DNA from 3 places in the Thauera aminoaromatica genome. Region 2 is predicted to be linked to each of the others. Evidence: predicted binding sites of a transcription regulator. Region 2 holds the regulator's gene; each other region holds the start of a gene.

Region 1 (4,286 bases), 270 kb from region 2:
TGCCCACCTCGAGAGATTGCACGCCGTGCTTGCCGTCGAGTTCGTCGCTCATCGAAGCCCCCTCACCGATAAAATTACTTATTGAAGAAATCTTTCCTTTATATGTAACATAAGTCCGAGCGGAGGAGAACAAGGATGAATCAGCTGAAAGTCTATGCGATCGACGGCATCGTGCCGGTGGTGGATCCGACCGCCTACGTGCACCCGTCGGCCGTGCTGATCGGCGACGTGATCGTGGGCCCGGACTGCTACGTCGGGCCTTGCGCAAGCCTGCGCGGCGACTTCGGGCGACTGATCCTGGAGCGCGGCTCGAACCTGCAGGACACCTGCGTGATGCATGGCTTTCCCGGCACCGATACGGTGGTCGAGGAGGACGGACACATCGGCCACGGCGCCGTGCTGCACGGCTGCAGGGTGGGCCGCAACGCCTTGGTCGGCATGAACGCCGTGATCATGGACAACGCGGTGATCGGCGAGTCATCGATCGTCGCCGCGGCGGCCTTCGTCAAGGCCGGCGTCGAGATGCCGCCGCGCATGTTGATCGCCGGCATGCCGGCCAAGGCGATCCGCGCGCTCTCCGAGGAGGAGATGCGCTGGAAGAGCTCGGGAACCGCGACCTACCAGGACCTCACCCGCCGCAGCCTGGCCACGATGGAAGAGACCGTGCCGCTCGCGGCGGTCGAGCCCGGGCGCAAGCGCATCCACATGCCGGACGTGGTGCCGCTGGTGGAACTGCGCAGGCGGGAAGGCTGAGGCCGGCGGCGCACGCAGGGCGGCACGGCCATGAACGCGTCCCGCACGCCCCCGCCCCGGTCGCCGCGCGCCGACCGGCGGGAAGAGGCTGGCGGCGCTCAGGCGGCGCCGCGCAGCGGGTCGGCGTCCTGGAAGCGCGCGAGAAGGCGGGGCGACGCCTCGGGCGTGCGGCCGTCGGCGAGGCGGAGGTGAGCGTCGATATGGCGCTCGGACGGCACCAGCAGCCGACGGTAGAGTTCGCGGCACAGCAGCCGCGCACGCTGCCCCGGCCAGTCGCTCGCCAGCAGCACGTCGGGCAATCCGGGATCGCGCAGCAGCAGGCGGCGGTAGTCGTGGATCAGCAGCATCCGCATGAGGAAGGCGTTCTCATCCCCGGACTCGCTGGCGCCATCGCGGAGCTGGGCCAGCACGGGCTGGTAGCAGTCGACGAATTCGCGATAGGTCTGCGCCAGGCGCTCGAGATTCCATGCCGCATGCACCAGGTCGGCGTCGCTGGCCGCCGCACCCAGGGCCGCATCCGCAGCCATCAGGGGCTTGAGCCGCGGCAGCAGCCCACCCAACCCCTCCCCGACGAGCGCGTCGAAGGCGGTGATGAGGTCCGCGCTCGGATGCACGAAGCAGTCCCCGTCGAGGGCGCCGAAGCCCTGCCAGAACAGCGCCCTGCGCAGGCGCTCGCGGTCCCTGGCCGCAAGCTCGCCGACGGCGAGGATCAGCCGCCAGCGACGATCCCAGCCCTGCGCAGCGGAGGCGTAGATGCGGCGCGACGCCTCCTCGATACGCTGCAGACCGGAAGGCGTCAGCATATAGTCCGTACGGCGGCCGCAAGGCTCGCTGACCAGCCATTCATCGCGCGCAAGCCGAAACACCGATGTGCGGACGAGACGCTCGTTGAGCCCAAGCGGCTCGAGCAAGCGGATCAGGCTGCCCAGCCAGATGCGTCCGCCTCGGGGCAGCACGGCGTCGCCGAAGACGGAAATGATCAGCGACCCGGCCTGCACGCGATCTTGCTTGCGGAACGCTTCAAGGCGATCTTGGATGGAAGTGGTCACGGACGAGCTTGTTCGCGCTGCGGTTGGGGGCCCGAAGTCTATCGATTCCGGGCAGATGCGCCTAGCGCCGGAGCGCGCTTTCGAGGCCGCTGCACTCGCGTACGCAAGGCTCGAGGACGAGCGCCACGCCGATTCCGCGGGCACGAAGCCTGGATGCGTGCGGGCGAGTGCGCGGGAGGGCAAGGCAGCAAGGAGATTAATACGATACTTATACTAGATTTTTCTATGTCTTCTTGTATCACATTAAGTCCAGAGCAGCGGACGCCCCGGGTTTTTCGACTGGCTACGGCTGCCGGAACACCCCGATAATTTTCACATATCCAACTGTTTATAAACGACTTCCTTATATCTAAACGTGTTTCGCCTATCAAAACTTGAGGTGATCACCCCCTCCAGAATAGATACCTAGTATTGACATTTATCAAATCGATTTGTATCGTTTGAAGCACAAGACCACCCACTCGGAGAGACCCATGCCCCACCCCTTGCTCGAAAAGCACCGCGCCACCCTCGAAAGCGCCCTCGACGCCATCGCCACGCGCGGCTACTGGTCTGCCTTCCCCGAGATGCCGAGCCCCAAGCTCTATGGCGAGGCGGCGCCGGACGAGGGCAAGCGCGCCTTCGAGGCGCACCTGGGCAAGCCGTTCGAGCTCGGGCAGCCGGGCCAGACGGGCTGGCACGGCGGCGAGAGCTCGCCCTATGGCGTGGCGCTCGACGTGCGCTATCCGGTGTGCGACCCGGAGACGCTGATCGCCGCCGGGCTCGAGGCAATGAAGGGCTGGCAGGCGGCGGGCGCCGACGGCCGCACCGGCATCTGCCTGGAAATCCTCCAGCGCCTGAACAAGCAGAGCTTCGAGATCGCCCACGCGGTCATGATGACCACCGGCCAGGGCTGGATGATGGCCTTCCAGGCCGGCGGCCCGCACGCCCAGGATCGCGGCCTCGAGGCCGTCACCTACGCCTGGCGCGAGCAGAGCTTCGTGCCGGCCGAGACCACCTGGGAGAAGCCCCAGGGCAAGAACCCGGCGCTGGTCATGAAGAAGCACTTCCAGATCGTCGGCCGCGGCGTGGGCCTGGTGATCGGCTGCGGCACCTTCCCGACCTGGAACACCTACCCGGGCCTGTTCGCCGCGCTCGCCACCGGCAACGCGGTCATCGTCAAGGCGCACAGCAATGCCATCCTGCCGGCGGCGATCACCGTGCGCACGATCCGCACCGTGCTCGCCGAGAACGGCATCGACCCCAACCTGGTGAGCCTGTGCGTGGCCACCCAGCGCAGCGTCACCCAGGCGCTCGCCACCCACCCGGCGGTGCAGTCGGTCGACTTCACCGGCAGCAACGTGTTCGGCCAGTGGCTGATCGACAACTGCCGCCAGGCCCAGGTCTATGCAGAGCTCGCCGGCGTGAACAACATCGTCATCGACTCGACGGACTCCTACAAGGCGATGCTGGGCAACCTCGCCTTCACGCTCTCGCTGTATTCCGGCCAGATGTGCACCACCTCGCAGGCGATCTTCGTGCCCGCGGGCGGGATCGACACCGAGGACGGCCACAAGAGCTACGACGAGGTCTGCGCCGACCTCGCCCGTGCGGTCGAGCGCTTCCTGTCCAAACCCGAGGTCGCCCACGCCGTGCTCGGCGCGATCCAGTCCGCCGACACCGCCGAACGCATCGACATCGCCAACAGCGGCGCGCTGGGCAAGGTCGTGCTGGCCTCGCAGAAGCTCGACAACCCCGAGTTCCCGGGCGCCAAGGTGCGCACCCCGGTGCTGCTCGCCTGCGACGCCGCCGACGAGAAGGCCTACATGGAAGAGCGCTTCGGCCCGATCAGCTTCATCGTCAAGGTCGCCGACACCGCCGCAGGGATCGCGCTCTCCGAGCGTGTGGTCAGGACCCACGGCGCGCTCACCGTCGGGCTCTACTCCACGAGGCAGGACGTCATCGACGCGATGACCGAAGCCACCTGGCGCGGCAAGGTCGCGCTGTCGATCAACCTCACCGGCGGCGTGTTCGTGAACCAGTCGGCGGCCTTCTCCGATTACCACGGCACCGGCGGCAACCCGTCGGCCAACGCCTCGTATTCGGATTCCGCCTTCGTCGCCAACCGCTTCCGCGTCGTCCAGCGCCGCTACCACGTCTGAGGATCCGTCCGTGGAATACAACAACATCCAGTTTGCAGTGGAGGCGGGCGTCGCCCGCCTGACGCTGAACCGCCCCGACAAGCTCAACAGCTTCACCGGCGAGATGCACGCCGAGCTGCGCGACGCGCTCGACCGCGTCCACGCCGACAAGGCCGCGCGCGTGCTGGTGCTCACCGGCGCCGGCCGCGCCTTCTGCGCCGGCCAGGATCTGGCCGATCCCGACATGGCGTCGGTGGGCGGCAAGATGCCCGACATCGGCAACGTCGTCGAAAAGAACTACAAGCCGCTCGTGCTGCGCCTGCAGAACCTGCGCGTGCCCACCATCGCCGCGGTCAACGGCATC
Region 2 (4,286 bases):
TCGAGCGCGAACTGGGCTGGAGCAGGGTCGAGGCGGCGCGGCCCGGCGTGCCGGTCGTGCTCGAGTGAGCGTCCGCGCGCAAGCGGACCGGGAGGGCGGCGAGGGCCGCTCAGGCGTTGTAGCGCGACAGCCGTACCGGATCGTGCAGACTCACGCGCTTGCCCTGCACGGTGATCAGGCCGGCGTCGCTGAGGTCGTGGAAGATGCGCGACAGGGTCTCGGGCGTCAGGTTGAGGCGCGAGGCGATCACCTGCTTGCTCGTCGGCAGCGCGATCTCGCAGGGTGCGTCGTTGTCGGCCACCTGCAGCAGGTAGCCGATCACGCGCTGGGTGCTCGAGCGCAAGGAGTAGGTCTCCACGTCCTGGATCAGCCCGTGCAGGCGGATCGCCATGCCGGCGAGCAGCTTGCGCGCGAAGGTGGAGTCCTGGTCGATGAGTTCGCTCACCACCGCCTGGCCGACGTGCACCAGCACGGTCTCGCTCAGGGCCTCGGCGAAGACCGGGTAGGGGTGGTTCATGAACATCACGGCCTCGCCGAAGCTCTGCATCGGGCCGATGATCTCGACCACCTTCTCGGTGCCTTGCGAGGACGAGAAGGCGAGCTTGACCTGGCCGGAGACCACGAAGTAAAAGCCGTGCGGCAGGTCGCCGCGCTGGAACAGCACTTCGCCGCGGGCGACCTGGCGCTCGCGGGTGTAGCGCGCGACCAGCTGGATGTCCGCCTCCGACAGTTCGCTGAACAGCGGGATGCGGCGCAGCAGGGAGGGGATGTCGAGCGGGGTCGTGTTGGGCATCTGGAACTCTCCGTCTGGGGACGCAATTTCAATTCGGCCGGTTGTCGAGCGGCGCCCTGACCGGCTTTCGTTAGGATCGTGGATGTACTACCTGATCAAGAACCTGCATGTGACCTGCGTCGTGCTGAGCGCCGCCGGCTTCCTGCTGCGCGGCACCTGGATGCTCACCGGCAACGCCCTGCTGCAGCACCGCCTGACGCGGCTCCTGCCGCACCTCGTCGACAGCACGCTGCTGCTGTCTGCGATCACGCTGGCGGTAATGATCGGGCAATACCCCTTCAGCGCCGGCTGGGTCACGGCGAAGGTGATCGGCCTGCTCGCCTACATCCTGCTCGGCACGTTGGCGCTCAAGCGCGGACGTACCCGTGGCGTGCGGCTCGCCGCCTTCGCCGGCGCGATCCTGGTCTATGCGTGGATCGTGTCGGTGGCGCTGAGCAAGAACGTCGCCGGCTACCTCGCCTGAGCCGTCGAGCCCCGGGTCGTCCCGGCCACGGCGTGCTCAGCGCGCGCCGTGCTGGTGCTGGATCAGGCGCTTGAGGCCGGCGAGGTCGAGCAGGTGTACGTGCTTCTGCTGCACCGCGATCAGCCCGTCCTCCTGGAAGCGCGAGAAGGCGCGCGACACCGTCTCGAGCTTGAGTCCGAGGTAGGAGCCGATCTCCTCGCGCGTCATGCGCAGGTTGAACTCGCTCGGCGAGAAACCGCGCGCCGTGAAGCGCTGCGACATGTTCAGCAGGAAGGCGGCCAGGCGCTCTTCGGCGCGCATCGAGCCGAGCAGCATCATCACGCCGTGATCGCGCACGATCTCGCGGCTCATGACCTTGTGGAACTGAAGTTGCAAGCCCTCGATCTCATGCGACATCTGCTCGAGCTTGTCGTAGGCGATCACGCACACCTCGCTGTCCTCGAGCGCCACCGCGTTGCAGCTGTGGGCCTCGGTGCTGATGCCGTCGAGACCGAGGATCTCGCCGGTCATCTGGAAGCCGGTCACCTGTTCGCGACCGTCCTCGAGCAGCACGTCGGTCTTGAACGAGCCCGCGCGGATCGCGTAGATCGCCTCGAAAGAGTCACCGGCGCGGTAGAGATTGTGCTGGCGCTTGACCTTGCGGCGCGCGCCCACCAGTTCGTCGAGCCGGCTCAGCTCACGATCGGACATTCCGAAGGGGAGGCACAACTCGACGAGGTTGCACTGCGAACAGGCCGATTTGAGCCCATCCACGGTAATTGGCACGCTAGCCCTCATCTGCACGATAATCCTGCTTTCCTGACATTAGAGACGCCTGCGCTGGAGTGGCGGGATTGCTAATCACACCCGTTGACCCAAGTCAACCAACATTACGGAGGCTTCTGCCATTGTTCGGCAGACAGCCCGCCAGCAAGATCATGAAAAGCCAGACCGACCTCATCTTCGACCCGCAACTGATCCGCAAATTCGACATCAACGGGCCGCGCTACACGTCCTATCCCACGGCGGACCGCTTCGTCGAAGCCTTCAATGCAGAGGCGCTGCGGGCCTGGCTGGCCAAGCGGGCGGTGGGCGGCGTAAGCAAACCGCTCTCATTATACTTCCACATCCCCTTCTGCAACACGATCTGCTACTACTGCGCCTGCAACAAGATCATTACCAAGGATCATGGGCGCTCGGCCAAGTACCTGAAATATCTCGCGAAAGAAATCGAGATGCAGGCCGCTTGCCTGGAGGGGAGCCGCCAGGTCACCCAGCTCCACCTCGGCGGGGGCACGCCGACCTTTTTGTCGCACGACGAGATGCGCGAGCTCATGGCGGCGGTGCGCGAGCACTTCACGCTGGTGCCCAACGGCGAATACTCGATCGAGGTCGACCCGCGCAAGGTCGATTTCGACACCGTGAAGCTGCTCGCCGAGCTCGGCTTCAACCGCATGAGCGTGGGCGTGCAGGATTTCGCCGAGGACGTGCAGCAGGCGGTCAATCGTATCCAGAGCTTCGACGAGACCAAGCTGGTCATCGACGCCGCGCGCGCCAACGGCTTCAAATCGGTGAGCATGGACCTGATCTACGGCCTGCCCCGGCAGAACCCGACCAGCTTCGACCGCACGCTCGACCAGGTGCTGGAGATCTCGCCCGACCGCATCTCGCTGTACAGCTACGCTCACCTGCCGGGCCTGTTCAAGCCGCAGCGCCGCATCAACAGCGGCGACATGCCCACGGCCGACACCAAGCTCGCGCTACTGCAGCTCGGCATCCGCCGGCTCACCGAGGCGGGCTACGTGTATATCGGCATGGACCACTTCGCCAAGCCCGACGACGAGCTCACCATCGCCCAGCGCCAGGGCCGCCTGCACCGCAACTTCCAGGGCTATTCCACCCACGCCGAATGCGACCTGCTCGCCTTCGGGGTGTCGGCGATCGGCAAGATCGGTCCGGTGTACGCGCAGAACGTGAAGACGCTCGACGAGTACTACGACGCGCTCGACCGCGACGAGCTGCCGGTGCTGCGCGGCATCGAGCTCACCGCCGACGACCTGCTGCGGCGCGCGATCATCCAGGCGCTGATGTGCCACTTCGAGCTCTCGATGCAGTCGATCGAGATCGCCTACCTGGTCAACTTCCGCGAGTACTTCGCCGAGGAACTCGCCGATCTGCAGGAAATGGAGAAGGCCGGGCTGGTCAAGATCGACGGCGACTGGATCAGCGTGCAGCCCGGCGGCCGCCTGCTGGTGCGCGGCATCGCGATGGTGTTCGACCGCTACCTGCGCGCCGACCGCGAGCGCCAGCGCTACTCGCGGGTGATCTGAACGCCGCACGGATTGCGCACCGCAGCGTAGAATGAGGGCCTCGCATTTCCCGCGGGGCCCTTTTCTTCTTCATGCCCGAAACCGGTTATCTCGCCGTCTTCCTGATCGGCCTGCTCGGCGGCACCCACTGCGTGTCGATGTGCGGCGGCATCGTCGGCGCGCTCAGCATGCAGGTGCAGGTGCCCGGCAGCCGGCCGCAGTGGCCGCTGCACCTGGCCTACAACCTCGGGCGCATCGGCACCTACACCTTGCTCGGTGCCGGTGTCGGCCTGCTCGGCTCGGTCGGCCTGCTCTACGAGGGCATGCTGCCGGTGCAGATGACGCTGTACGTGCTCGCCAACCTGATGCTGGTGGCGCTCGGGCTCTACCTCACCGGCTTCACCCGCCTGCTCGCGCCCATCGAGCGCGTCGGTCACCTGCTGTGGCGGCGCATCCAGCCCGCCACCCGGCGCTTCCTGCCGGCGCGCTCGGTCGGGCAGGCGCTGCCGCTCGGCATGCTGTGGGGCTTCATCCCCTGCGGGCTCACCTATTCCATCCTCGCCACTGCGCTCGTCACCGGATCGGGTGCACGCGGCGCCGGCCTGATGCTGGCCTTCGGGCTGGGCACGCTGCCCAACCTGCTGCTGGCAGGCATGCTCTTCAAACGCTTCCGCGACATCACCCGCCACCCGAGGGTGCGCCTGGCCTCCGGGCTCCTCGTGCTCGGCTTCGGCCTGTTCGG
Region 3 (4,286 bases), 220 kb from region 2:
CGCCAGCCCGAGCTTGCGCATCTCGCCGATCGGGTCCTCGGGGTAGTCGTAGAGGCCGATCGTCACCACCGGCGGCACGAAGCGACCCTGGTTGACCAGCGCGATCCCGCCCGGCTTGAGCATGTGCGCCCAGCGCAGCGCCTCGGCGGCCTCGAAGCCGACGAGCAGGTCGGCCTCGCCCGGCATGATCTGCGGCGACAGCACCTGCGGACCGAAGCGCAGGTGCGAGGTCACCACCCCGCCACGCTGGCTCATGCCGGCGACCTCGGTCTTCTTGACGTCGAAGCCGAGCGACAGCGCCGCCTCGGCGAGGATCTCGGTGGCGGTCATCACACCCTGGCCGCCGATTCCGCAAACCGCGATGTTGGTGATGGTCATGGCGGCCTCCTCAGACCTTGGCGTGCAGGAACTTCACCGGATGCTCCGGCAGGGCATGGACGATGGCTTCGGGCGCACACGGCTGCACGCACAGGCCGCAGCCGGTGCAGGCGGAGGTCTCGATGCGCACGAAGGCGAGCTCGACTTCCTTGCCCGAGGGCTTGACCTGGGTCTCGCGCCGGGTGACGTGGATCGCCGGGCAGCCGACGTCGATGCAGTTGGCGCAGCCGGTGCACTTGTCCGCGATCACCTTGTAGGGCTGCGTGGGCTTGTAGTGGTCGATCAGCACGCAGGGCCGGTCGGTGATGATCACCGAGGGCTCGGGGATCTTGATCTCCTCGCGCAGGGTCTTGAACAGCGTGGGCAGCTCGTAGGGGTCGAGCGTGTGGATGCGCTCCTTCTTGACGCCGAGCGCCTCGCACAGCTTGGCGAAGTCGACCCGCTGCGCGCTCTCGCCGTGGATGTCGCGGCCGGTGCCGGGGTTGTCCTGGCCGCCGGTCATGCCCACCGCGCGGTTGTCGAGCAGCAGCACGGTGACGTTGCCGCGGTTCCAGGTGATGTCGAGCAGGCCCTGCATGCCCATGTGCATGAAGGTGGAGTCGCCGATCACGGCGATCACCGCCTTCTTGGCGTCGGCCTGGCCGCGGCCCTTGTCCATGCCGAGCGCCACGCCCATCGAGGCGCCCATGGAGATGCAGGTGTCGAGCGCGTTCCAGGGGTGGCCGGCGCCCAGGGTGTAGCAGCCGATGTCGCCCGAGATGGTGAGGTTGCGCAGCTGCGCGAGGGTGTAATAGATGCCCAGGTGCGGACAGGCGACGCACATGGTGGGCGGGCGCGGGAAGACCTGCTGCGGCACCAGGCGGGGCTGCGCGGTGACTGGGATTTCCTCGCCGCGCAGGCGGGCCACGGCCGGGCGCAGGCGGTCGGGCGAGAGCTCGCCGACGCGCGGCAGCACGTCCTTGCCCGTGCAGGCGATGCCGCCGGCGCGCAGCTCGCTTTCGACCAGGGGCTCGGTCTCTTCGACCACCAGGAGCTGGTCGACGCCGGCGGCGAACTCGCGCAGGCGCTCGAGCGGCAGCGGGTAGGACTGGCCGAGCTTGAACACCGGCGCGTCGGGGAAGGTCTCGCGCACGTGCATGTAGGCCGGGCCCGAGGTCACGAAGCCGATGCGGCGGTCGCTGCCCTCGACGAGCAGGTTGAACGGGCTCTGCGCGGAGGCGGCGCGCAAGGCCTCCTCGCGCTCGTACATCAGCGCCACGCGCGGCTTGGCGTGGCCGGGCACCATGACCCAGCGCTGCGGATCCTTGACGAAGCCGGCGGGCTCGTGGGCCTCGCGCTCGCCCGCGACGACGCGGCCCTTGACGTGGCAGATGCGGGTGGTCAGGCGCACGATCGCCGGACAGCGGAAGCGCTCGGACACCGCGAAGGCCTCGCGCGCCATGTCGTAGGACTCCTGCGCGTCGGCGGGCTCGAACAGCGGCAGGTGGGCGAAGCGCGCCCAGAAGCGCGAGTCCTGCTCGTTCTGCGACGAGGACATGCCGACGTCGTCGGCGACCGCGATCACGAGGCCGCCTTCGGTGCCGGTGACGGTCATGGTCATCAGCGCGTCGGCGGCGACGTTGAGGCCGACGTGCTTCATCGCGCAGAAGGCGCGCGCGCCCACCATCGAGGCGCCGAGCGCGACCTCGAGCGAGACCTTCTCGTTCACCGACCATTCGGTGTACAGGTCGGGAAAGCGCGACAGCTCCTCGAGGATCTCGGTCGCCGGCGTGCCCGGATAGGCGGCGGCGACGCGGCAGCCGGCGTCGCGCACGGCGAGCGCCACGGCCTCGTTGCCGGACAGGAACAGGCGGCTCGGGGCGGTTTCGGGCAGGGCAGCACCCATGGGGAGATCCTCTCTGGTGGGTTCGGGGTCGGAACCCGCGAGCTTAGTGAGCGCCCTGCCCGGCTCCATTGACGAAGATCAACCGCCCTGCAGTCGTGGTCGCCACGGAGCACCCGCGACGGGCGCCGATGCCGCACCCGCAGCGGCAGTGCGCTCGATCAGACCAAACGCGACGCGGGGCCTGCCCCACCGGGCGGCCCCGCGTCGTTCGACCTGCGTAATCGGGAAGCTCAGCCGCCCGCGCCCTGCGGTGCGGCCGCCAGGCGCTGGGGAGCAGTCTGTTCGAGCCACTTGCGCACGCGCTTGGCGTCGGCGGTGCGGGTGTAGCGGCCGGAGGAATCCATCAGCACCATGACCACCGGCTGCTGGTGCAGCCAGGTCTGCATGACCAGGCAGCGCCCCGCCTCGGAGATGTAGCCGGTCTTGGACACGCTGATCGTCCATTCCGGGCTGCGCACCAGCGAGTTGGTGTTGCCGAAGCGCAGCATGCGGCCGTGCACCGGCACGTAGCGCTCGTGCGCGGTGGAGAACTCGCGGATCAGCGGGTAGGAGGCCGAGGCTGCGACCATCTTGGCGAGGTCGCGCGGGCTGGAGACGTTGGCCGGGTTGAGCCCGGTGCTGTCATGGAAGCGGGTGTTCCACAGCCCGAGCAGGCGAGCCTTGACGTTCATCGCGTCGACGAAGGCGGCCTCGCCGCCCGGATAGTGGCGGGCCAGCGACGAGGCCGCGCGGTTTTCGGACGACATCAGCGCGAGCTGCAGCATCTCCTCGCGCGACAGCGTGGTGCCGAGCGCGAGCCGCGAGCCGGTGCCCTTGAGCTGGTCGATGTCGGCGTCGTTGATCTCGATCGGCTCGGACAGGCTCAGCCCCGCATCGAGCACCACCATCGCGGTCATCAGCTTGGTGATCGAGGCGATCGGCAACACTTCGGTGGCGTTGCGCTCGAGCAGCACCTCGCCGGTGCGCTGGTTGATCACGTAGAAGGCGTTCGAAGCGAGCACGGGCATGCCGCTGCCGTCGAGCGCGACCGGGGTATCCGGTTCGTCGGCGAGCACCGCGGCGGGGGCGGCGAGCGCGGCGGCGGCGACCGCCGGCTTGCGCAGGCTCACCCGCATCGTCGGCGCCTTGCCGCGGGCGTTGGCGGACGCACGGGTCGCAGCCTTGGCGGAACGGGCCGCCTTGGTGTCGGACGCCGTGGCCTTGGCCACGACGCCCTTCTTCGGCGCGGGCTTGACGGCGGCCTTGCGCACCGGGGCGGTGGCCGCGGCCTTCTTCGCGGCCGGCTTGGAAACCTTGCTCGTCGCAGCCTTGCCGGATGCCTTCGGGGCTGCGATGGCCATGCCGGACTGCAGCGCGAACATCGCGGCAATCGCGGCGATCAGGGGGCGAACTTTCATGATGGCGACGGGACGGAGAGCGGTGGAAGGCGGATTCGAGGCGTTCTGCTTTAAAAAATAGGCAGATACGAAATGGATTTCAAGTTGTTTCCAACTCTGGCGGAATTCTACTCCCGCAGCGGCGTCGCCGGCGAGTCCGCTCGCCACCCCCGCCCCGGGTCAGGAGTCGATGCGCAGGAAGCGGCGCAGTTCGCCGGCGCGCGTCATCGCGTCATGATAGCCGAGCTCGATCAGCGCGCGCGTGAAGCTCGGTTCGAAAAGCAGGTAGGAGAGCAGGGTCGAGCCCTCGCGGCGAAAGGTGCCCAGCCCGCGCAGCACGATGCGCAGCTGTGCCGGCAGGCTGTGCGCATGGCGCGCGGCGATGATGTCGAGGCGCTGCGAGGGCTGGATCACCAGGCACTCGAGCGGACGCAGCGCGATCCCCGCCTCGGCGCGGCGGGCCTCGTCGAGGCGGCCCACCGTGTCGTTGATGCGCGCGAGGCGCTCGAGATCGACCTCGAGGGTGTCGAGGAAGATGCTCGACAAGGCGTGGCCGGCGATCTGCGCCGGCGACGGGTAGCCGCCCGCTGCACGCACTCTCCCCTCCTCGGCGGTGCGTCCGGCGCCGATCACCAGGATGCGGTCGG

The links. The regulator FNR, encoded in region 2, switches genes on or off when oxygen is low (the NO sensors DNR and NnrR bind a similar motif). The targets are predictions, from matches to a motif close to TTGANCTAGNTCAA.
Region 1: a site for FNR is predicted at 2,214-2,227, ahead of paaN (phenylacetic acid degradation protein PaaN). Genes of this name have one in related genera too.
Region 3: a site for FNR is predicted at 2,332-2,345, ahead of TMZ1T_RS05360 (thiamine pyrophosphate-dependent enzyme). Genes of this name have one in related genera too.

What each region holds. Positions count from the first base shown of each region.
Region 1 covers NC_011662.2:1,689,880-1,694,165, reverse strand. The annotation lists gene TMZ1T_RS07465 (IclR family transcriptional regulator) at 1-52, opposite strand, end outside; gene paaY (phenylacetic acid degradation protein PaaY) at 136-753, shown strand; gene paaX (phenylacetic acid degradation operon negative regulatory protein PaaX) at 852-1,802, opposite strand; gene paaN (phenylacetic acid degradation protein PaaN) at 2,276-3,943, shown strand; gene paaG (2-(1,2-epoxy-1,2-dihydrophenyl)acetyl-CoA isomerase PaaG) at 3,954-4,286, shown strand, end outside.
Region 2 covers NC_011662.2:1,418,510-1,422,795, forward strand. The annotation lists gene TMZ1T_RS06295 (MBL fold metallo-hydrolase RNA specificity domain-containing protein) at 1-68, shown strand, start outside; gene TMZ1T_RS06300 (Crp/Fnr family transcriptional regulator) at 110-793, opposite strand; gene TMZ1T_RS06305 (SirB2 family protein) at 876-1,256, shown strand; gene fnr (fumarate/nitrate reduction transcriptional regulator Fnr) at 1,293-2,033, opposite strand; gene hemN (oxygen-independent coproporphyrinogen III oxidase) at 2,174-3,565, shown strand; gene TMZ1T_RS06320 (sulfite exporter TauE/SafE family protein) at 3,637-4,286, shown strand, end outside.
Region 3 covers NC_011662.2:1,193,790-1,198,075, reverse strand. The annotation lists gene TMZ1T_RS05365 (indolepyruvate oxidoreductase subunit beta) at 1-378, opposite strand, end outside; gene TMZ1T_RS05360 (thiamine pyrophosphate-dependent enzyme) at 389-2,263, opposite strand; gene pbpG (D-alanyl-D-alanine endopeptidase) at 2,494-3,660, opposite strand; gene TMZ1T_RS05350 (patatin-like phospholipase family protein) at 3,820-4,286, opposite strand, start outside.